3 regions of the Vibrio frigidus genome follow, and region 1 is predicted to be linked to each of the others. Evidence: predicted binding sites of a transcription regulator. Region 1 holds the regulator's gene; each other region holds the start of a gene.
The links. The regulator CRP, encoded in region 1, controls carbon source genes, mostly activating them, when cyclic AMP is high. The targets are predictions, from matches to a motif close to TGTGANNNNNNTCACA.
Positions count from the first base shown of each region.

Region 2: the regulator CRP is predicted to act here: its motif matches at 4,125-4,140, upstream of cdd (cytidine deaminase).
Region 3: the regulator CRP is predicted to act here: its motif matches at 5,365-5,380, upstream of deoD (purine-nucleoside phosphorylase).

Region 1 is NZ_JBCDMC010000011.1:115,818-123,918, forward strand. It holds gene groL (chaperonin GroEL) at 1-1,330, shown strand, start outside; gene AACW90_RS18260 (GNAT family N-acetyltransferase) at 1,542-2,006, shown strand; gene crp (cAMP-activated global transcriptional regulator CRP) at 2,085-2,717, opposite strand; gene AACW90_RS18270 (phosphoribulokinase) at 2,964-3,833, opposite strand; gene AACW90_RS18275 (YheU family protein) at 3,924-4,136, opposite strand; gene AACW90_RS18280 (hydrolase) at 4,152-5,123, opposite strand; gene AACW90_RS18285 (aminotransferase-like domain-containing protein) at 5,120-6,511, opposite strand; gene AACW90_RS18290 (LysE family translocator) at 6,639-7,235, shown strand; gene AACW90_RS18295 (glutamine amidotransferase) at 7,375-8,094, opposite strand.
Region 2 is NZ_JBCDMC010000006.1:31,603-39,703, reverse strand. It holds gene AACW90_RS11420 (RelA/SpoT domain-containing protein) at 66-836, opposite strand; gene AACW90_RS11415 (thiopurine S-methyltransferase) at 1,121-1,774, shown strand; gene purT (formate-dependent phosphoribosylglycinamide formyltransferase) at 1,834-3,009, opposite strand; gene cdd (cytidine deaminase) at 3,133-4,020, opposite strand; gene AACW90_RS11400 (DEAD/DEAH box helicase) at 4,422-5,792, opposite strand; gene AACW90_RS11395 (LrgB family protein) at 5,973-6,662, opposite strand; gene AACW90_RS11390 (CidA/LrgA family protein) at 6,662-7,024, opposite strand; gene sbcB (exodeoxyribonuclease I) at 7,027-8,101, opposite strand, start outside.
Region 3 is NZ_JBCDMC010000007.1:87,912-96,012, reverse strand. It holds gene AACW90_RS13235 (hypothetical protein) at 1-643, shown strand, start outside; gene AACW90_RS13230 (hypothetical protein) at 683-2,119, opposite strand; gene AACW90_RS13225 (XapX domain-containing protein) at 2,480-2,653, opposite strand; gene add (adenosine deaminase) at 2,669-3,820, opposite strand; gene AACW90_RS13215 (NupC/NupG family nucleoside CNT transporter) at 3,882-5,150, opposite strand; gene deoD (purine-nucleoside phosphorylase) at 5,439-6,146, shown strand; gene mtnA (S-methyl-5-thioribose-1-phosphate isomerase) at 6,281-7,378, shown strand; gene AACW90_RS13200 (L-fuculose-phosphate aldolase) at 7,509-8,101, shown strand, end outside.

The DNA of each region.
Region 1 (8,101 bases):
CGTTGCAGCGGGTATGAACCCAATGGACCTGAAGCGCGGTATCGACAAAGCGGTTATCGCAGCAGTTGAAGAGCTGAAAGGTCTATCTGTTCCTTGTACGGACTCTAAGGCTATCGCACAGGTTGCTACTATCTCTGCAAATGCAGATGATACTGTTGGTAACATCATTGCAGAAGCTATGGAAAAAGTTGGTCGTGACGGTGTTATTACCGTTGAAGAAGGTCAAGCGCTTCAGGATGAACTAGATGTTGTAGAAGGTATGCAATTTGATCGCGGTTATCTATCGCCGTATTTCATCACAAACCAAGAAGCGGGTTCGGTTGAACTAGAAAACCCATTCATTCTTCTTATCGACAAGAAAGTGTCTAATATTCGTGAACTACTTACAATATTAGAAGCGGTTGCAAAAGCATCTCGTCCACTGCTTATCATTGCAGAAGATGTAGAGGGTGAAGCACTAGCAACACTCGTTGTAAACAACATGCGTGGTATCGTGAAAGCAGCGGCTGTTAAAGCACCTGGTTTTGGTGATCGTCGTAAATCAATGCTTCAAGATATCGCAGTACTTACTTCTGGTACGGTTATCTCTGAAGAAATTGGTCTAGAACTTGAGAAAGCAACGCTAGAAGACCTTGGTCAAGCTAAGCGCGTTATTATCACTAAAGAGAACACAACGATCATTGATGGCCTTGGTCAAGAAGCCATGATTCAAGGGCGTGTATCTCAAATTCGTCAACAAATCGAAGAAGCAACGTCAGACTACGACAAAGAGAAGCTACAAGAACGTGTCGCTAAACTCGCTGGCGGTGTTGCAGTAATCAAAGTCGGTGCAGCAACCGAAGTTGAAATGAAAGAGAAGAAAGATCGCGTAGAAGATGCACTTCACGCTACTCGCGCAGCCGTTGAAGAAGGCGTTGTTGCTGGTGGTGGTGTTGCACTTATTCGCGCTGCATCGAAAGTCGTTGGTCTTGAAGGTGCTAACGAAGAGCAAAACGTAGGTATTCGCGTTGCACTTCGTGCTATGGAAGCACCATTGCGTCAGATCGTTGAAAATGCGGGTGACGAAGATTCTGTTGTTGCTAATAACGTTAAAGCTGGCGAAGGTAGCTATGGCTATAACGCTGCGACAGGCGAATACGGTGACATGATTGCAATGGGTATCCTTGACCCAACTAAAGTAACTCGTAGTGCGCTACAGTTCGCCGCATCGGTTGCTGGTCTTATGATCACAACAGAAGCGATGATTACCGATATGCCAGCTAAAGATTCAGGCGGAATGCCTGATATGGGCGGCATGGGTGGTATGGGTGGCATGCCAGGCATGATGTAAGAAGGATTTAGTTTCTCATTACTGAATGACTTGATAGCAGCGTTAGTTGTGCTCCGAAGTCACACAGTTTAGAGAATCCTAAACCTTGTTATAGTAAAAAACCGAAGTTTATCGCTTCGGTTTTTTTATACCTATAGAAAATGGTTTAATTACTGGTTAGGCTTACCAAATATTAATTATAAATTAGAAGAGAAGTGACGAAGTGCAGAGTATTATCCGAGTGCGATCATATGTTCCAGAAGACGCCTGTACGTTGAGAACGTTGTTTTTTAATACTGTTCGTAGTGTAAACAGAAAGGACTACTCTGAACGGCAAATAGAAGCTTGGGCATCAGATGAAGTTACGCTTGATAGTTGGCAGGCACTTCTGGATAAGCTTGCGCCTTTTGTCGCCGAAATTGATAACAAGATAGTGGGTTATGCCGATCTCCAGTCTGATGGGTTGATTGGTCATTTTTATGTCGATCACAATCATCAAAGTATGGGGATTGCTGGCGCTTTAATGCAACAAATTTTCCAGAAAGGTAATAAAAGCAAAATTGGTCGACTTTATTCGCATGTCAGCATTACTGCAAAGCCTTTTTTTGAACACTATGGGTTTAAGGTAATAGAAGAGCGGCAAGTGGATCTCAGAGGGCAAACACTCATTAATTATAGGATGGAGCTGCGAGTATAAACCAATGCGTATCTTTTCTTATGGCATAAAAAAAGCAGCGTAAACGCTGCTTTTTAATCAATGCTGTTTGTGGCGGTATTAACGTGTACCGTAAACTACGATAGTTTTACCGTGAGCAGAAATTAAATTCTGTTCTTCAAGCATCTTAAGAATACGGCCAACAGTTTCACGAGAACAACCTACAATCTGACCAATCTCTTGACGAGTGATCTTAATTTGCATGCCGTCTGGGTGAGTCATCGCATCTGGTTGTTTTGCTAAGTTCAGAAGTGTTTGAGCAATACGACCCGTTACATCTAAGAATGCTAAGTCACCAACTTTTTGGCTAGTCGTTTGTAGACGGCTTGCCATTTGAGCCGAAAGACGCATTAAAATGTCAGGATTAACTTGAATAAGCTGGCGGAATTTCTTAAACGAAATTTCAGCTACTTCACATGGTGATTTGGCACGAACCCATGCGGTACGCTCTTGATCTTCTTCGAATAGACCTAGCTCACCGATGAAGTCTCCTTGGTTAAGGTAAGAAAGAATCATCTCTTTACCTTCTTCATCCTTGATAAGCACAGCTACAGAGCCTTTCACAATGTAATACAGAGTTTCCGCTTTTTCTCCAGCATGGATAAGCGTACTTTTGGAAGGATATTTATGAATATGACAATGCGAAAGAAACCACTCTAACGTTGGATCGGTTTGAGGTTTACCAAGAACCATAATTATCTCACTATTATCTGTAGGGCCTGTGCCAGCAGCTTTCCTTTGCTGTGTCCCCATATTATTGGTGACGTTAGCTTAAGATCTTAAATTCGTAGCTGCAAGCTACACATGTATATAGGTTAAGAATAGTATCCTTTTTTGCAGTCAATTTCTTGATTTTGATCGCCCTGATTTCCCGTTTCTCTAAGCAAAACTGTGCACATCGTCACGGTATCAGAACTAAACTGCATTCAGGCTTAATTTTTAGCCGATTTTTCCGGTTTCTATTAATTGTTGTAGAACTGGTCTGATTATTAATTCCATAGCAAAACTCATTTTTCCTCCTGGCACCACGAGCGTATTATGGCGAGAAACAAAAGAGCCATCAATCATGGCTAAAAGATATGGAAAGTCTACGTTCTTCATTCCACGTAATCGAATTACGACAAAGCTTTCGTCCAAACTGGGTATCGCTTTCGCATTAAGCGGATTTGAGGTATCGACAGTCGGAACCCGTTGGAAGTTTATGTGCGTTCGAGAAAACTGAGGGGTAATGTAGTTAAGATAATCATCCATAGAACGAACGATGGAGTCGGTCACTGCTTCTCGTGAATGGCCTCTATCTCGCGTGTCACGTACAAATTTTTGGATCCACTCAAGGTTTACAATGGGGACCATGCCGATCAGTAAGTCAACATGTTGTGAAACATTAATATCGCCATCGACAACGGCACCATGTAAGCCTTCATAAAAAAGCACATCGCTATCTTCTGCTAAGTCTTGCCATGGGGTGAATGTGCCAGGCATTTGATTATAAGGTACAGCCTCATCAAATGAATGTAAGTATCGTCTTACTTGGCCTTGACCTTCATCGCCATATTTCCTAAAAAACTGTTCAAGGGCAGGGAAGTTATTGGCTTCTGCACCAAAGTAACTAATGTGTTTGCCTTGTTCTTTGGCTTTTCGAATTTCAATGTCCATTTCCGGACGAGTAAATCGGTGAAAACTGTCACCTTCCACCCACGCGGCTTTCACGTCCATCATATTAAACATTTTTCTGAATGCTTCAGATGTTGTTGTTGTTCCTGCGCCAGATGAACCTGTAACTGCGATAATCGGATGTTTTGCTGACATGAGATTCCTTGTCGTTACATTGATGATAATGCTGATATGAAATTAGTGTATGAGATTCTATAAAAAGAATAAACGCTTTACTTTTTGTTATCAGAACTCGCGCTTGAGTTTAATATCGACAGTTTCGTGAAGCTCAGAAAAAACAATCACCGCTTCTCCTGTATTAAGCTGACTTCGTACCTGACTGACTTTATCGTCTAAGGTGGCTTCATTTTGGCCGTAATCTGTCCCTTCTCTCAACACAAACTCTTTAATTAGATTATCAAGCGTCTCACTATCTATTTCTTGCCATGGAATGATCATAAAGCCTACTTTTATTCATGATGCGATGTGTTGGTAATATTTGGGTATTGCTTGTTCTAACCAAAAAATGGGTTTCGTCAGGGTTCCGGATAAAAAACCCACATGACCACCTTGTTTAAATAGACGATAGTGTATGTTTTTGTTTAATGGAAAGTCTGGTATTACCGCTTGAGTCATAAATGGGTCGTCTTCGGCATGAATGACCTGCAAAGGGATGTTGACCTTATTAATAACATGGATGCCAGAGCATTGTTGATAATAATCGTTAGCATTTTTAAATCCATGTAACGGTGCGGTTATCATATCGTCGAAGCCATAAAGCGTTTTTATGGCTTTTAAATCCTGCGTTGAAACGCCAAGTTCTGATTCCAGTTGATCCTGTTTTTGTAACGCATTTTTCTTTAGAGAGGTTAATAGATAGTTCCGATAAATCTTGGAAAATCCTTGTTCAATTCTTGATGAGCATGCCGCTAAATCGAGAGGTGCAGAGACGACGGTGGCCGCTTCTACTATTGGATCGTGATTGTATTTAGCCAAGTAATTAACCAGCATGTTTCCGCCAAGCGATATACCAATAGCGACCTTTGGCTGATCTGGAAATACGTTTTGTATATGCTCCAAAAAGAAACGTGGGTCTTCGGTTTCACCAGAATGATAAGCTCTCGCTAGCCGGTTGGGCCTGCCGCTACAGCCTCGAAAATGCATCATGACCGATAGCCAACCTTGTTGAGAAAAAGCGTGCATCAAGCCATTGGCGTATGGGCTATCAAAGCTGCCTTCTAAGCCGTGAAAAAGGACAAAAATAGGCTTCTCTTTCACTGTTGTGCTGGTCCAATCTTCACTCCAAGCAAGATCAAGGAAGTCTCCGTCTGGTGTTTCTAATGTCTGCCATTGAGCAGAGAAAAGCGGTTGTTTCCGAATCATTCTAGGAATAACGGTCTGTACGTGAGGATTAGTTAATCCTCTTGCTGCGTTAAACTCGGTCATAAAGTAAAATCACTGATTGGGGTGCTATCTAATAAGGCTTTCAACTTAATTAACCCGACTTCCACCTGAGCTTGATCGATTGGTGAGCTTAATGCAAGTCGTACGGCAGGAGGCACGTTGGCGGCTGGAGGTGTGAATAGTTCCGCTGATTTTACGATAACGCCATCACATGCTGCTTTTTGGACAAAGTCGCTTAAGCGCCAGTGGTCAGGCAATGTTAACCATATATGAAAGCAGTCGTGGGTGTATTGGAGTTGAAAGTCAGATAAATAGGTCAGTGCGAGTTTTAACCTTCCTCTCATTTCAGTCCGGATATAATCTAAGGTATGTTCTAGCTTGTTGGAACGAAGCAGCTCACACGCTAATGCGGTAAGTAATGGGCTAATCATCCAGCTATGGTTTTGCAACGTAATACTAAGGTGTGGGTGCAGTTTAGTGGGAGGCTGAATGTAACCCACGCGTAACCCCGGGGCTAGACATTTGGAGAAAGCACCAATATGAATAACCTGCTCAGGTGCTAAATTAACCATTGGTGGTGGGGCATCTGCGGGAAGAAGACCATTCACATCGTCTTCTATGACATATAGATCATGTTGTTTACAGATGTCTAGTATAGCGATACGACGCTCCCAAGACATGGTTGCTGTTGTAGGATTTTGTAATGTAGGGGTCAAATAGATAAATCGAGCTTGAAATTGCCGGCAAGCCGCTTCAAGTGCATGAGGGGTAATCCCCTCTTCATCCATTTCAATACCTTTAACGGTTAGCTGTTTCTGTTTGGCTAAACTAATCAAACCTGGATAGGTAAGTTTTTCCGCTAAAATGGTGTCTCCCGCTCGAGTGAATGCCTCAAATACCATCTGCATCCCATGCTGTGCACCAGAACAAAACAATAATCTGTCTGCGTCAAGTTTAACGCCATGTTCATTTAACCAATCAGCCACAATCTCTCTATGAGAGTCAATGCCCGTTGGTTTTTGATAGATCATAAACTGGTTAAGCGCTTGGGGTGATTGAGCAACCTTCTCCATAGCTTCTTTCAGCATGTCGCTACGATCAAACATAGGGGGGATATTGAAGCCGAAATTGCATTCGTTTGACTCATAATTATCCCCTTGATCAAATGCCCAATATGCCTTTTTTTTATCTACCACATAGGTGCCAGCACCGACTCGTGCTTCCACTAAGCCTTTTCGTTCTGCCTCAGAGTAAGCTCTAGTCACCGTGCCAACGGTAACACCTAATTTGTCGGCCAATAGACGATGGGTGGGTAGTTTATCGTTCGCCACTAAATGACCAGCTTCAATTTGATCAGCCAATCGCTCTGCGATCTGTTTGTATTTAGGCATTCTGTTTGTATTGGATAACTGAAAATCTATGATTGTCATGGTGACAATAAATCCTTTGATCTTTAGATGATGCATTGTTATGGTCATTTTGTACGTAATAAACGAGAAAATCAACCGATAATTAGAAATTGTATCGATACAATTTCTAATTAGTGAGGAATTCAAAATGGAATGGCAATTTTTTATCTCAATAGCGATGTTCGCTATTGTAATGACAGGAACTCCGGGACCAAATAACGTCATGTTGACGGCTTCAGGTGCCAACTTTGGATATCGACGATCGTTGCCACATGCCTTTGGTATCGGTGTCGGTTTAATGAGCATGATTCTATTGTTGGCTTCAGGCCTTGGTCTCGTCTTCCAGCAATACTCGGTTATACAAGATACGATGAAATGGGTGGGCAGCAGTTATTTATTTTACTTAGCTTGGAAGATCGCGAATGCTAAACCAGCGTCTGAACACGAAAATACTAGCAGTAAGCCAATGACATTCGTAGCCGCCGCGTTATTTCAATATCTTAACCCGAAAGCATGGATGATGATGGTTACCGCAATAGGCTCATTTTCGTTGCAGGGTCATGAATATTGGTGGTCAATATTGGTTATTGCGGTAATCTTTTGGATTACTCAGATACAAACGTCATCTATTTGGGTTGGTTTTGGAACATTAATTGGTCGCTGGTTATCAAGCACACTTGCTTGGAGACGATTTAACCTTTGTATGGGATCGTTGACTGCTATTTGTGTTGTGTTTATTTGGTAAAAGTTGGTCCGAAAATAACCTTTTGTTATGTGATTCTATGCGGTTTAGGTTTTCGATGTTCTTCATCCTCATAAGAATGAGGATGAAGAACGGACAATAAAGATATGTTTTTATGCCCGATAATCGCTCTCCACACTCTTCATGAGCAGTATTCATAGAATCGAACTAGAACTTCACGTGCATTTTTGGTTTCAGAAATAGCGGTGTGCTTTTGCTCAAACTCTTTAGGTATATGTTCTTTTAAACCTGCAAGTGAAAGCCGCATAATGTCCGCTGTAAATTCTGGATGAAACTGAACACCCCAAGTACATTTCCCAATTCTAAAGGCGTGGTGAGGTTCAAAATCATTACTAGCCAGCAGTGTAGCTGTTTTTGGTAGCGTTAATACCGATTGGAAATGAACGGCATGAGCGGAAAAGTGTGCTGGTAAATGAGAAAAAATAGGATCGTTTTCTGCGGCACTTAGTTTATGTATATCGACAGTGCCTATCTCAAGCCCTTTAGGATGGTAACCGACCTCTCCACCCATCGCTTGTGCGATAAGTTGATGACCGAAGCAGATGCCTAACAAGGGAATCTGGTTGTGAACAAGTTGAGAAATTTCTGTTGAGAGGCGAAGCATCCAGTCTGTTTTTTCTGTCGCCATGGACAAAGAGCCCATAATAATCACACCAGCAATCGTGTCTAAACTGGGGAGCGGGTTCAATATACCGTCGTGAAAAATGATGTCGAGGGTCTGTTTATCTGAAGTAAGTTTTTTTTCTGTAATGGCATTTTTTGCCCAAACTTCAAAATCGCCAAATTTTTTAAATTGTGCTTCGGGTGCTGAACCCACATTTACGATGATTATTTTTTTCATTTTTACC
Region 2 (8,101 bases), on a different contig from region 1:
GGCTGAGTCATGCGTGAAAACGAATGGATTCCCTTGGGTTCGAGAATCCGTATTTAACTGCTGTTTTATGCCGCTTTTATATTCGTCGTGATATAGGGTTGCCAAGCATAATGATATAGGTCTAAAGATTGTCTTCTTAAGCCTTCTATTTTGGCGTTTTCAATCTCACTTATCGCGCGGTTTGATAACAATGCACTGCGTTCAATATCCTGAATCTGTTTGTATAAATCGTGTTCAGGGCCACTTTTTACTTTTGCAATTTCAGCAAGATGCAACTGCACTTCCGCAATAATCTTCGTTTCTGGTAGTTCAACAAGAATATTCAAGTCACGATACCCAGAAGGCGCTGGTTTTTTGAAGCGATTTTTAACACTAATGATATTTGCTTGTTTTTCGAGTAACTCAAAAGTGGACACTAGACTTTCAATATCGTCAGATACGATGGTAGCTCTTGCCAAATCGGTAATTTGATTCACATTGTTCGCTAAATCTGTTTTTATTTTTGTTTCAGCTCGTTGTCTTGATTTCACGCCAACGGAGATCGCGTGAGAATTGGTCAATAAAGCGGTGCTTTTACATATGGTTTCTAATTCAAGCTGTGCTTTTTGAGCCTGACTATATAGAGCATCGAAATCAGAGTAGGGTTGATTAACATCATATTTGATAGAAGATATACCATAAAGCCCACTTAAACTGTGTTTAAACAGTTTTGGGTTAATTTGGCTTTGTGTTTGTTCTTTTTCTTGCTGACTTTGAGAAACAGGTTCAACAGAGGCGAATGCAGATGCCCGGCTAAACACTAATAGGGTGAGGATGGTACGCAGCATAACGTTCATTAACGCTCCTTGAGTCGATAAACACTTAGTAAAACGGTGTACTAAAAGTCTAAGTCGTATCGTGTCCAAGGGATTAACTATTGAAGTCGATAATCTAATTGTTACTGGTAAAAGTATCGGCTACAGGTAGTATCTTAGGGCATTTTTCTTAAAACCAAGTAATCTTTGCATAAATTTACAATTGGTGTGAAAGGTATCACCTAATTAGCCGCTTTCTTTTTCTTGCAATTTGATAGTGATTTAGCGACATTAATGCGACTTATTCTTATTTATAATTAGACATCATGAAAGATAGTGAATTTTGGCACAAAAAATGGGCATCCAATCAAATTGGTTTTCATTTGGAAGATGTAAATCCTTTACTCATTCGATATTGGGATAGAACCAACCATAGCGCTTCGGATAACGTGTTGGTTCCACTATGTGGTAAGAGTGAAGACCTAATCTGGCTTGCCGCTAAACATGATGCAGTGCAAGGCATTGAAATTAGTGATATTGCAGTGCGTTCATTTTTTGCTGAACATTTTTATACGCCAACCGTTGTAAAGCTAGACTCTGAACATGAGATCTATCAATTCGACGAGCTATCGATTTATGTCGGTGATGTTTTTACGGCGTCGGTAAGTAATGTCGATATTATATATGATCGAGCCGCATTAGTTGCGCTTCCTGAAGATATGAGAGAAGAGTACGTAAACAGGCTAAAATCTCTGCTCAATAACGGTGGGCGAATATTATTGGTGACACTCGATTATGTTCAGTCTGAGATGTCAGGCCCACCATTTAGTGTCGATGAGACGGAAATAAGACGACTGTTTAGTGAATACAAATTAACTATTCTCAATAGAGATGAAGCAGATGAAAGCCACCCTAAGATATCGAAAAAGGGTTTGAGCCGATTTGCAGAGTTGGTTTGGCTGATAGAAGATGCTGGATAAAGAGACAGGTTTCAATAAGGGGTGTTGAAGCCCTTATTGAATATATTTATGCCTGCGCGCTAGTAGATTACTTTCACTTTTGCCGCCGCCTCTTTAGCATCATCAATGGCTTGTTCTAATGTCTCACGTTGAGTTAAGGCCACACCAAGTCTACGTCGGCCATTAATATTCGGTTTACCAAACAGCCTTACTTGTGTCTTTGGTGTTGCTAACGCATCGCATAGTCCTTCATATCGAATATTATCAGAAGTCCCTTGTCCCATAATAACAGCAGAAGCGGATGGACCATGTTGAATGATCTTATTCATTGGCATTCCAATGAAAGCCCGAACATGTAGCGCAAATTCTGAAAGCTCTTGTGAAATCATGGTGACCATACCGGTATCATGCGGGCGAGGGGAGACTTCATTAAAAATAACCTTGTCCCCTTTTACAAACAATTCGACACCAAATAGGCCATATCCACCCAATGCATCGACAACCTGCTCTGAGATGTATTCAGCCGCTTTTAACGCGACCTCTGACATTGCTTGTGGTTGCCATGACTCTCTGTAATCGCCATCCTCTTGTCGATGGCCAACTGGCTGACAAAAATGCACTCCATCAACGGCTCTAATGGTAAGGAGCGTAATTTCATAATCAAAGTCAACGAAGCCTTCAACGATAACGCGTCCAGCGCCAGTTCTGCCTCCGTCTTGCGCATATTCCCATGCTTGTAGGACATCGTCTTCACTTTTGATAATGCTTTGACCTTTACCAGAAGAGCTCATTACTGGCTTCACTACGCAGGGAATGCCAACTTCCTCTACTGCGAGCTTAAAATCATCGAGTGAATCGGCGAATTTGTATGGTGAGGTTAGAATGGATAGATCTTCAGAGGCTAAACGACGAATACCTTCACGGTTCATCGTTAGTTTGGTTGCGTTTGCTGTAGGGACAACGTTAAGCCCCTTTGTTTCGAGTTCAACCAGAGTATCCGTTGCGATGGCTTCTATCTCTGGTACAACATAATCTGGTTTTTCTAACGCGATGACAGCGCTTAGCGCGTCACCATCGAGCATATCGAACACATGACTACGATGCGCTACTTGCATAGCAGGGGCGTCTTTATATCTGTCACAAGCGATAACTTCTAAGCCAAGTCGGTGGCATTCTATCGCCACTTCTTTACCTAATTCACCTGAACCTAATAATAAAACTCGAGTCGCACTAGGGCGAGTAGCAGTACCCAGCATTCGTATATCCTTCATTATCAATTAAATTGAGCGAATCATACTGGATCTTTAAAAAACCGCAATCGTTTGCTTTGGAAAAATAAGTAAAAAAATGCCCTAATTAAATTAGGGCATTAATAAGGACTATAGTGAAATATAAGTGAACGTAATGTCAGGATTTAGGGCATCTAAGGTTGACTGAGTCCCGTCAAGATTACTAATTTTACCTGCTGACAACTCTGCCAGAGCCGCAGTATCAATCTGTTCGAATGACTTACCTGCCATAAGAATTTGAGCGAGCGCAACTTGAAGAGGAGGAAGGCTAGGGTTGAACGCTGCATTCTCTGCATAAGAACCTAAGTAAACAGAACCGTCAGCTAACCTTAGAGCAACGCCACTATGATTCTCTGAATATGGTGCATGACTGTAGTTGAGTGCCTCAACCGCCTTTAATACTAAAGGGTCACTTTCATGGGTTTGATAAGACCTTGTTTTACCGTCCATTAAACGCGCATCTATATCTAGATCAGCTGGCCCGAATGAATCCGGTAGATATTGCTGAAGCGACATTTCGTCACGTTCAGGCAGTTGTACTTTTAGTTCGTTCGCTGTGGTTAACTCGTTCATAAACTGTCGGCAGTGACCACATGGACTATAGTTAACGGTAATATCTATGATTCCAGTTTCGCCTTTCATCCAAGCATGGCTTATACCACACTGTTCAGCGTGTACGGTTTGACTCATCTGCGCACCGATAAATTCCATGTTTGCGCCGAAGTATAGTCTTCCTGATAATCCGCGAACGATAGAACCAACATAAAACTCTGAAATAGGAGCGTATGAGTAAGCGGCTGCGAATGGAAGTAAGCAAATTCGAAGCTCGTCGTCACTCAATCCAGAAAGTACTAAGAGTTCTTCAAATTGTTGCGCAGAAATGGTGGCATCGAAATTTTCTGAGTTAAATAGACTTCTTAAATAATCAGCTATTGACTTAGGTGTATCGTTTAGCGCTGCGTCTAATCGAGAGTTCATAGTTAATCCTTAATTTGTTGATGAGGAATATTTTAACCAACACTAGCCTTATTGCAGTGGCTTGGATCACATTTTGAACTGCAATGTATTCAGATGTTTCATAAATAGAGTGAGGTCACATAGTTTAAGCGGACATTGGACAATAAATTTGTTAGAAAACCCACTTAAAAGCGACGAGAAATGGTTAATGAACAGTGAGGCTTTACCAAAGCATTGTTTGAAATAAATGCGGATATCTATACCAAAATTATTGGGAGTAGATTAGATGAGCAGGTGAGGGTAGTTTGTTGCCTAAATGCTTTATTGAGTCGCTGTGCGCATATAAAGTCGGGTCTGAAATTAGTTTCAAAGAATTGAAAAAGGATGGAGTTATCCATCCTTTTTATTTGCCTTTATTGATTCTATACTGGCTTCGTTGGTCTTCTACGTTTTGAAGGGGCTTTATTTGCCGTATTTGAAGTAGAGTTGCTGCCACTACCGTCTGAACTTTTAGCACCAAAATGACGTTTATTTTTACTCGCAGGCTTGTTTCCGCGAGCGTTGTCGCCTGAACGTTGTCCGTCTGCGTGGTTTTGCTTTGGAGTTCGTGGTTTTTTAGGCTTAATGTGTTTTTTATTTAGGTTCGATTCTGGAAGAACATCGACAGGTATGAAGCCTTCAACATCAATACGTGGAATAATACTTTTAATTAACTTTTCAATGCCAAAAAGGTCGATTGCTTCTTCTGCGGTTACGAGTGAAATGGCTTTACCAACCTCGCCAGCTCGACCGGTACGACCGATTCGATGGACATAATCTTCAGAAATATTAGGTAAATCAAAATTGACAACTTGAGGAAGCTGGGGAATATCAATACCACGGGCGGCGATATCAGTGGCGACTAACGCTCTAACCTGACCAGATTTAAATCCGGCTAATGCCTTAGTTCTTGCTCCCTGACTTTTATTGCCATGAATTGGTGCTGATTTAATCCCTTGTTTCTCTAGATACATAGAAAGTCGGTTGGCACCGTGTTTAGTGCGACTAAAAATAAGCACCTGCTGCCAATCATTTTCTTTGATTAACTTTACTAGTAGCGCCGATTTTTTAGATTTATCCACGGGGTAGACAAACTGCTCAACAGATGGTGCTGCTGAGTTTTCAGGACTGACTGATACCTCTACAGGGTTATTCACTAAGCCTTTGGCTAATGCCCTTATTTCGGTAGAAAACGTGGCGGAAAAAAGAAGGTTTTGACGTTTTTTAGGAAGTAAATCTAGGATTTTTTTGATATCTCTGAAAAAGCCCATGTCCAGCATCCGGTCTGCTTCATCAAGAACCAGCACTTCAATTTGAGTAAACTTGACTGCGTTTTGATTATATAAATCGAGTAAACGACCGGGTGTAGCAACGAGCACGTCGCTACCTCTTCTAAGAGACTGCATTTGTGGGTTTATTTTTACGCCACCAAATACAACCATTGAGCTAAGCGGGAGATGTTTACTGTATTTGACTACACTTTCGTTGACCTGCGCTGCTAATTCTCGCGTTGGTGTAAGAATCAATGTTCTGACGTGGTTGCCTTTTACTCGTGGACCTCCACTTAACCTTTCTAAAATAGGTAGGGTAAATCCTGCGGTTTTACCAGTACCTGTTTGAGCCGCAGCCATCACATCTTTTCCCGCTAATACCGCAGGAATCGCCTGCTCTTGAATTGGGGAAGGAGTGTCGTAACCTTGTTCTTCAATTGCTTTAAGAATAGGTGCAGATAAGCCTAAAGAGGTAAAACTCATAATATGTCGGTTCTCAGTAATTAATCGGAAATCAGATAGCGGAGAAAGCATGAAAAAAGATGCACGCTAAAACAATGGCAAAATGAACCGCGCATTCTGATCTATTTACTACCTGAACACAAGCGGTGTTTGCTATGCATTAAGTCTAGCGAGTAGAAATGAACCGTCACGAGCTCTGATCTATTTATTGATTAATATATTTAGCCATTCTATATAAATGTAGACAATGGGCGCGAGAATAGAAGTAATCACACCACAAAGTACCAATGCGAGTGAACTGAAAGCAGCATCTCGTTGATCTTTTTCAATGCAAGTTGCGGTTCCTAACGCATGGGAGACGGTCCCCATGGTTAATCCTTTTGCAATAGGGTGACTAATCCCCAATACGCTGTAAATCGGGTACGCAAATATGGAACCGAATACGCCAACTATTAATACCAATATTGCCGCGATTGCAGGCTCGCCACCTAGGTGACTGGAGACTTCCATCGCAATGGGTGTCGTAACAGATTTACCCATTATGCTTGCGACCAGAGTCATATCCGTCCCAAGTAAAACCGCAATGGTTGCCGAGGTTATCATCGATAAAGCACTACCAATGCCACAAGCGAGAAATATGATTTTCCAATTTCTTCTGATTTCTGGAAATTGTTCATATAACGGGTAGGCGAGGGCAACTACGGCGGGTTGCAGTAAGTAGGTGAATATTATGTTGTGCTGTTTATATTCCTCATATGGCATCTCTAAAATAATTAAAATGGGAATAATAATCAGTAAGCATATTAATAAGGGGTTCGCTAAGGGATGGTTAAGCTTCTTACTAATAAATCGAGCCACTAAGAATACGATGAAAGTGAGTGCAATCCAGATCATTTCTTAACCACCAAAATTTTTTCAAGCATCAGCGCAAGAAAAACGGTCATTATAGCGGTGCCGCCTACCGCGCTGGCGATTATCGGGAATGCGTTATCCATTAATAGTTGATAATGGTCGATTAACCCAGCACTGATAGGAATGAAGAGCAAAATCATATATCGGATAAAAACATTAGCGCTCGGTTTTACCCATTCTGCTGGGATCAGCCCTGAAACCATTCCAGTAAAGAGCACTAGCATGCCAATTATACTTCCGGGTATAGAGATCGCTAACCAATGCTGAATCGCAGTGCCTATGGCTAGCGCTAATAAGATTAGTGCTAGTGAAACAATGTATTTAAGTATCGTTAATATCATTTTTATGAGACAAGTTGTTCAACATATTTATACACGGACTTTAGGATAGCGAGTTTTTTCTCATCGCTTTCATGTTCGTGAGCGAGGTTTTCCAGATTGAGCATATAATCCGGAAGTGATGCTTCAAAATAGTCCCGGCAGTGGCGAGTCCATCGCTGTTGTTCTTCATCACTTAACGTCTCTACATAATTGCGCGCTCTGTATTTAAACAAAAGCGGTGCGATACGTTTATCGCCAAATTGTATGTCTAGTACAGCCAAGTTTTCCGGTTTTGCTTCTAGGATAATATCCATTGCAGCTCTATCTGAAGGCGTGAAAAAACCGTCATAAAGTTGATTATCTACATTGTCGTTATCCGCATAATCTCTATCTATCGAGTATAAATCTATCAGTTTCTCGCGAATTTCTGGATGCTGCTTTAGTCTAGCAAGGTTTTGAAGGCACTCTTCTCTATTTATACCGATTCGTTCTGCGTTCTCAGCTGTGAGTGTTTTGGCAGGGGCCAAAATTGGACATTTATTTAAGTGCACCAACTTTAAAGGGATAGGTTGTTGTCCGGCTTCAAGGTCTGATCGTTTAGTATACATACGTTCACGTATTTGGTCTGAGCTCAACTCCAAAAGTGGCGTTGGATCCATGGCAAGGTTCACCATAATGACAGCATTCTGATTTTTTGGATGCCATGCCATTGGTACAACCCAACTGGTATTCGAGCAACCAACACCGAACATCCCGGATACATGGACTAGAGGCGTCAGGTTGATGATATCCACTAATTCATTTAGCTTTCGCTTGTGGCGCATGCTAAAAAGGTAATCAAATAATTTTGGCTGGGCTGTTTTTAGTTTTTTGGCCAGTTCTATTGTGGCGATGACATCTGCCATCGCATCGTGTGCATTTTCGTGTTCGATGCCGTTTTCGATAGAGAGTTTTTCTAACTTGAAACTCGGCAAGCCTTCACCATCGACAGGCCAGTTTATGCCTTCGGGGCGAAGTGCGTAGCAAGTCCTCATTACATCCAGAAGGTCCCAACGGGAATTACCATTCTTCCAACTCCATGCGTAGGGGTCAAAAAAA
Region 3 (8,101 bases), on a different contig from region 1:
TGATGACAAAAAAACACTGAGCTTGCTGAACAGTTTCATCGATAATGGCCTGACTACCGGCTATAACGTTGTCGACACGCTAGATGAATCAAATTTTAATCAAAGTTTGATGATCCGATACGGCCACAATAATATCCAGCACGCCATCCAATTACTGTATCTAATGAAGAGTGAAGGTTTTGATCCAAAAGTACAACTCACACCAAAATCGTCTGCATTTTTATATCTTCCAGAGTGGGGCGAGCCAACCTACCCAGTAACAACACTTGAAAGTGGCAAAATGGTTTCTGTGGTTAAAGAGTATAATTTAGACTTTGAATTTCAAACACAAAAACGTAAAGAAAGCTTTATGGATTTGATCAATCAGTATGCAAAAAAAGACAGTGCTGATGAAAAAGGTCTACTTTTTGAATCATGGTGGCAGCCGTTCTATCGTTCATATACTGAAATGGCAGACTACAAAATATTAACTGAAAATCGCGTGATAATAGATCATTATCAAGCCGACCTAATGTCTCTGCCAGAGAAAGCAAAAGACCAAGAAAAACAAGTACGTGCGATGGCTGAAAACTACGATGTTGTGGCAACAAAAGTATGGGTTAACCCATCATTCTACCGTTACATGTTAGGTGAATTTAAGTAAGCACCTTAATGCTAAAAGGGTCTAGACCCCGTCTAGGCCCTAATTCAATTTATAGCCGTTTAATAGCTCACCTAAGGTCATAGGCCGGTCAAAAAAACCGAGTAACTGCGCAGGCGTTTTACCATCGCGATGCGGCCAGCAAAAATTATAGTAACCGGTAAAGACATGCAGCCAATCGTTAATCGATTGTTCGTTAAGTGTTGTCCCTAAACCTTGGAAGAAAGCCTTAGCGGCATCAAGATAGTGCTGAACCCTATCCAAACTCGTCTCTTGTAATAGCTTTTCCCACTGCTCGACTGACAAGCCTTGCCCTTTAATATGGCAAGCACCCTTGGTTTTATCCCCTTCGGACAGAAAGCCCCATTTATCTTGCCACCAGCCTATATGACGAATATTAAGTTTGTTCTCATTGAACCACGTCATTTTAGGGGCGCTTTCTCGAAAATAAAATAGGTGGTCTTCTGAACGCAATAAATCTTGCAAAGATGCATTCATAAAGGCATTTCTCAACATCGTATCTTGTTCAACAAAGTAGTAACGATGAGATTTGTGTTGCAGCTTTTTTCTTAGTACCAATGCATGTGCAAAACTGGCTAAATATGGCAAGGCTAAATGGCCTTTATAGGAGTGCATTACTGGTCGGTCATTGCTGGTTGGATCTAGGTAGTTCTTTCTCGACATGATGGCTTCATATTGCGCCGTAATGCTCATTATCAAATCGCCCTTCTCAGGGAGTTCAACAGGTGAGCGAGTCGACAGGCTAGGTTCAACGGCAAGCAAGCACTCCGGTTCCATGTCCGTTGTGAAATTCGTATCAAATGCCAAAACATAACCACTTTCTGTATGCGTTGTTGCAATGATCATGGCCGCTTGTTGCTCGCCCAAAAACTCATAGCTTGTTGATACATTGCATTTTTCTACTTTGTTATAAAACGATTCTTCTTTGACATGCGCAATATATTTGAGCCTATCGACCATGCCATGCTGCAACTTATAAAATGCTTTAGCGGTAATATTTAGCTTCTGGCAAATATTACGTACACCGAACGAATACATCATGCCGTAAAATATCGCGTTTTGCGCCTCACTATGTGGATTCATACACGAAAGTTGGTCGGTAAAAACAGTCTCACAGCATCGACATTGATAGCGCTGCTTCAGTGAATTGGTCTTGCCAAATGCTCTATAGCGTTCCGGAAACGCATGTACTGCAAGCGATTTAGAGGAACATTCACGGTTTGGGCAAGAGGTAAGAGATAATGCATGATATCGTTTTTGATGCTCAATAGTTTGGTAAACGGAACGATTATTAATAACCTGCGGATAAGCGCCACATTTTGGACAGTGATAAATATTCAGGGCTTTGGTGTTATGCACCGTTTGATACAAACTGGGGTCGCTTTGACCAAAATTCTCACACCCTGTTGAAACACAGTAGTTAACTTGAATTCCGTTGTACGGTTCGGGAAACACCATTTTGAGATCCTCTTCCACTGATTAAATTCCCCTTTGCAACCTTAATTATTACATTATACCAAGCTAAGTACGTTTGTGATCAGTATCAATGTCATCCCACCAACCACTCAAGAATTCTTATACGCTTAGCCATGGGTTACGCTGCCCATTAATGTCGGCTCCATTGCAACTATATTGTTGATCAGTTATTTGTCCAGATTGGTGTGAAAACATTATGAACAAGATACCTATCATCAACAAGGTTTGAGCTACAGAAATCATATAGTCAAAAGGGAATACTCACCTAGGTCAGTATTCCCTTTTTATAGAATTCGATTCAATCTAAGATTAAATCGTTTTGATACTTAACCTAGCCCTTGCTCAGGAAAAAAGCACACTTATATATTTGGTATAAATAATAGAACCTACATATACGCCCACAATCCCCATGACGCCGGACAACACCGGTGGAGCGGGAATGGGTAGCTTTACTGCTGTAAAAAAAATACCGACGATCAAGCCTGATGTTACGGCCAACAAAACTTCATTTAACACAATAGACTCCTATCCTTAGGGGCGAAACTGAAGACGATTAGCCAAACGTTTCTGTAATGCACCTTGTGGTAACGCAGTGCACAGAGCCGTAAGATCCTGCCAATCTTGCTCCTTCATTTCCCGATAAGTTTGCTTAATCAGCCTATCCCTAACATCATTCTCTACAAACGCCGCTTCAAGTGCACATAAGGTGACATCTAACAGCTCGACTTTTGTGAAACCAAATTGTGTTTCTGCAATATGGTATTCCTTTCCAATGTCGGTTCCAAATAACCCAGCATCATCGGTATTAATAGAAAGACGTACGCCTTTTTCATACAACTTACGCAGCGGATGATGCTCAAGAGACTGATTCAATTCAGAGACCAGTATTCGATTACTCGTAGGGGCAATTTCAAGGGTAATATTGTCACAAATAAGTGTTTCTATTAATGCCTCATCTTTGATTGCCGCGATGCCATGACCGATACGTTTTGCACCATACTTCAATGCCTGACGAATACTATCTGGCCCGCATATTTCACCAGCATGGTAGGATTTATCCAACGGGATTTGATCGACCAACTCATGTACATAGGTAAAGTCAGAAAACGTCCCCGCTAATTCGTTGCCAGCAATATTAAAGCCAGTGATGACTGTTCTTGGTTGCTGTTGGATAAAATCCGCACTCAAATTTAGGTGTTTTAGGCTCAAGTGGCGAACCCCACACGCTTGTAGTCGCGTTTCAGTACCATATAACGCTTTTACCTCGGCAATTGCACGTTCTACTGCGTCCATGATTTGATGATATTTCTCGCTATCGAGTTCACCTGAACCATCCTCTTGTTCGGTGTAACACAGATGGAATGCTGATGTAATAATCTCGCAGTAAACCAAGCCTTTCTCAGCATTACGAGACAAGTAATCCTTAACAATCAAATAGTAATCTTCTGGCGCTCGCACTAAAGCCGCGACAGTATCATAGGTGGTAACAAAGGCACCAAAATCAGATTCATTATAATTGTAACGACCATTTGGAAATTCACTACGGCTATATTTACCCTCTTGGTAAATAAAGTTCGCTGGCAGGGTAACACTGTATTTTTCCGCTAAAACAAGCGCCATTTTTGGTGTCACTGTGCCTTCAATATGTTCATGAAGCACGACTTTTGGAAGTTTCGTATCCATAATTTGACCTCTAATTTCATTTAACGTTAATCAGACAATTTCATTCTAGCTATTTATTTGGTTAACCTAGGCCAAAAAATATTCCGGCTATCGTCGCCCCCATTAGGTTCGACAAAATACCCGCAGCAAGCGCCTTAAAACCTAAAGAGGCTATTTCTGAACGACGCTCTGCGATCATTCCACCAATCCCACCAATGGCTATTGCTACCGTTCCTATGTTAGCAAAACCACATAATGCAAAGGAGATGATCACCTGGGTGCGTTCCGTCATCGGCATACCCGTTGCCCCGACGATGGCGTCACCACTCAGATATGGTGCTAAGTTAATGTAGGCAAAGAATTCATTAATCACTATCTTTTGACCAATGAATGAACCCGCTAACGTTGCTTCATTCCAAGGAACCCCCATTAACCACGCGATAGGAGAAAACAAATAACCCAAGATCAGTTGCAAGCTTAGGTTATCAAACCCAACCCAACTGCCCGCGCCGCCTAACAATCCATTAAACAACGCGACTAAGCCAACAAATGCTAACAACATACCACCCACTTCGATCGCCAACTTCACGCCGTTAGAAGCCCCTGTTGCCGCAGCATCAATGATATTTAGCGTCTGATTTTCTTCCGCTTTCTCTGGGTTTACATCATTTACTTTGTCTGTCTCAGGTATCAGTATTTTTGCAAATAGCAATCCACCCGGTGCCGCCATAAAAGAAGCAGCTAACAGATATTCCATTCTCACACCCAGCTGTGCATAGCTCGCTAACATGGTGCCTGCGATAGAGGCTAAACCACCGCACATTACCGCGAATAGCTCTGAGCGTGTCATAGTAGGCAAATAGGGTTTAATAAGAAGAGGTGCCTCTGTCACTCCTAAGAAAATGTTTGCAGTGGCAGACATTGACTCAGCTTTGCTGGTTTTAAGAAGTTTTTGCAGTGCTCCACCTATCCATTTGACGACAAACTGCATAATGCCAAGGTGGTACAGAACGGCGGATAAAGAAGAAAAGAACACGATAATTGGCAAAACCTTAAAAGCAATGACAAAACCGCCACTACCAAACAGTTCGTACATTTTGTCGCTAACAAGCCCACCAAATAAAAAACTTATCCCATCATTACTGTAACCAATCACCGCTGAAACGCCGTTGGCCATAGACAAGATGATGTCTTGCCCAATCGATGAGTACAAGATAAGACCACCAAGGGCTAATTGGATACCAAATGCGAATCCAACCGTTCTAAAGTTGATGGCCTTCTTATTTTCAGACAGCAAATAAGCGACACCAAACAAGGCGACAATTCCTACAATACTAATAACTAGTTCCATAATTTTTTCCATTAATTAGGTTCATACTGGAGATGACTTTCTCATAACTAGCATGAATAATTACGTGATGAATAGCTCATTTTACTACCCTTTAGCCTGACACCAATAGCTTGTTATCCATAAATCAACAACATCTTATATTAACGACAAAAAAATTATAATTTCAACTCATAAAGATAACGAGATACCTACCAATATCTATTCCAGTTTTAGATGTGATATATGTCACTAAACTAACCGCCACTAAATTTAACAATGGAGAAAATAACGTATATAAGGTGAAAAAATATGGCGCTAGCAATTAAAGCCAACCCTAATGATTTTGCAGAAACAGTCATCATGCCTGGCGACCCTCTACGAGCAAAGTACATTGCAGAAACCTACCTAACAGATGCTGTTGAGGTAAACAAAGTACGCAATATGTTGGGTTATACCGGCATATATAAAGGGAAACGTTTATCGATAATGTCTCATGGCATGGGTATTCCCTCAATTTCTATGTATGCCTATGAATTAATAAAAGACTTTGGTGTTAAGAACCTAATCCGCATCGGTTCTTGTGGCTCAGTTAGAGATGATATTCAATTGATGGATATTGTTATTGCGATGGGTGCAAGCACAGACTCTAAAGCTAACCGTGAACGATTCAAAGGGCACGACTTTGCTGCCATCGCTGACTATCACTTATTAGAAACCGCCGTTAACACAGCACGTAAGCAAGATCTAAACGTCAAAGTGGGTAACCTATTCACCTGTGATCTTTTCTACGGTCCAAATCCAGATATTTTCGAAGTACTTGAAACATACGGCATCATAGGTGTCGAGATGGAAGTTGCAGGACTCTATGCCGTCGCTTCGGAACTCGGTGCCAAGGCATTAGGCATATTGACCACAACCGATCACATTAAAAATGGTGGCATGCTCACAATTGAAGAACGTGAATTGTCGCTTCATCAAATGATTGAACTGGCACTCGACACGGCAGTCGAGCTTTAAGTGCGCTCATAAGCGGCACCATCTATTAATAATTCCAATGACTATTAATAGTTCCAATGGCTATTAATTCGTTCCAGAGACCACCAGAGTGAATGCCTTTGGTGACTCTACACAGATTAGGTTAAATAAATAATATGAAAATTGACGGCAAACATTATCGCTCTATTTGGCAGGCAACGGATAACAAAAACATCCATATCTTTAATCAAGAAAAATTACCTTATGAGTTTGAAATTCTGACGCTTTCCACCATGGAACAAGCCGCAGAGGCCATTATTTCAATGAAAGTACGTGGCGCACCTTTGATCGGTTGTGTGGGAGCTTACGGTATGGCCTTTGCCATGTCTGTCGATAACAGTGATAAGGCAATAGAATCCGCCTATCAAACGTTGGTAAAAACTCGCCCGACCGCGATTAATCTACAATGGGCACTGGACCGAATCTGCCAGCGTTTACGACAAACTCCGCCGCAGGATCGTGTACAAGTGGCCTATGAAGAATCCGCCATCATCTGTGATGAGGACGCGGAAATAAACCACAGCATTGGCCTACACGGTTTAGAGATCATCCGCGAACTCGCCGCAAATAAAGCCCCCGGAGAAGCCGTTAACATCCTGACCCATTGCAACGCGGGTTGGCTCGCAACCGTTGATTGGGGTACGGCACTAGCACCAATGTACTTGGCGCATGATGAAGGCATTAATATCCATGTGTGGGTTGATGAAACTCGCCCAAGAAACCAAGGTGCGTTGACCTCTTTTGAGCTGGGTGGTCACGGTGTCCCGCATACCCTAATTGCCGACAATGCCGGTGGACATCTAATGCAGCATGGTGAAGTGGATATGGTCATTGTGGGTACTGACCGTGTGACGGCTCGCGGTGATGTGTGCAATAAGATCGGTACCTATCTAAAAGCACTCGCTGCACAGGCCAATAATGTGCCTTTCTATGTGGCACTGCCATCGCCAACTATCGATCCTAGCGTATGGGACGGAGTTAAAGAAATACCGATTGAGCAGCGCAATGGTAAAGAACAATCTCATGTGCAAGGTATTGACGCAAATGGGCAACGCAGCTTTGTCAATACTGCACCGACAGGTACAGAATGTGGCAATTATGCATTCGATGTAACACCTGCAGAAATGGTCACCGGTTTGATTACCGAAAAGGGCGTATGCAAAGCTAATAACGAAGCTTTAAAGGCGATGTTTGCAGACATCATGGACCGATAACACGCCGTCCAATTCATATTTCCCTTCGGTGTTGATAAGGCATTAACCCACTTATCAACACCCATTGAATTCGTTGAATTACTACCTCATGACCTCGAAAAATCAACATACTCCAGTATAGGAAAAGAACATGCTACTTGAAAAAGAGAGAATCGACATTGTCGAAACGTGCAAAAAGCTCGTAAACCATAACCTTACCGTTGGTACCGGCGGCAATGTTTCGATATATAACAGAGAACAGAATTTAATCGCAATCAGTCCAAGTGGTGTCGATTACTTTGCAGCCAAACCGGAAGATGTCGTTATCATGGATATGGATGGAAACTGTATTGATTCGATTCGCAAACCATCAAGCGAATGGGGTATGCATAAAATATTCTATGATCGCCGAGAAGATATCAATGCTGTGGTTCACACTCACTCCACTTACTGTACCGCCATTGCAACCTTGAGACAGTCACTTCCCGCTTCAAATTATCTGGTCGCCTTTTCAGGCTATAATGTTCGTTGCGCGCAATACCAAACTTTTGGTACTCAAGAACTAGCCGAATCTGCTTTTGAAGCGATGCAAGATCGTCGAGCCGTCTTGCTGGCCAATCATGGTTTACTTACCGGATCGGGAACCTTAGACGCCGCATTCCAGATTGCTGAAGAGATTGAGCACTGCGCCAAGATTCATTGTATTGCCTCAAGCTTTGGTGCCCCTGTGATCCTAGATCGAGA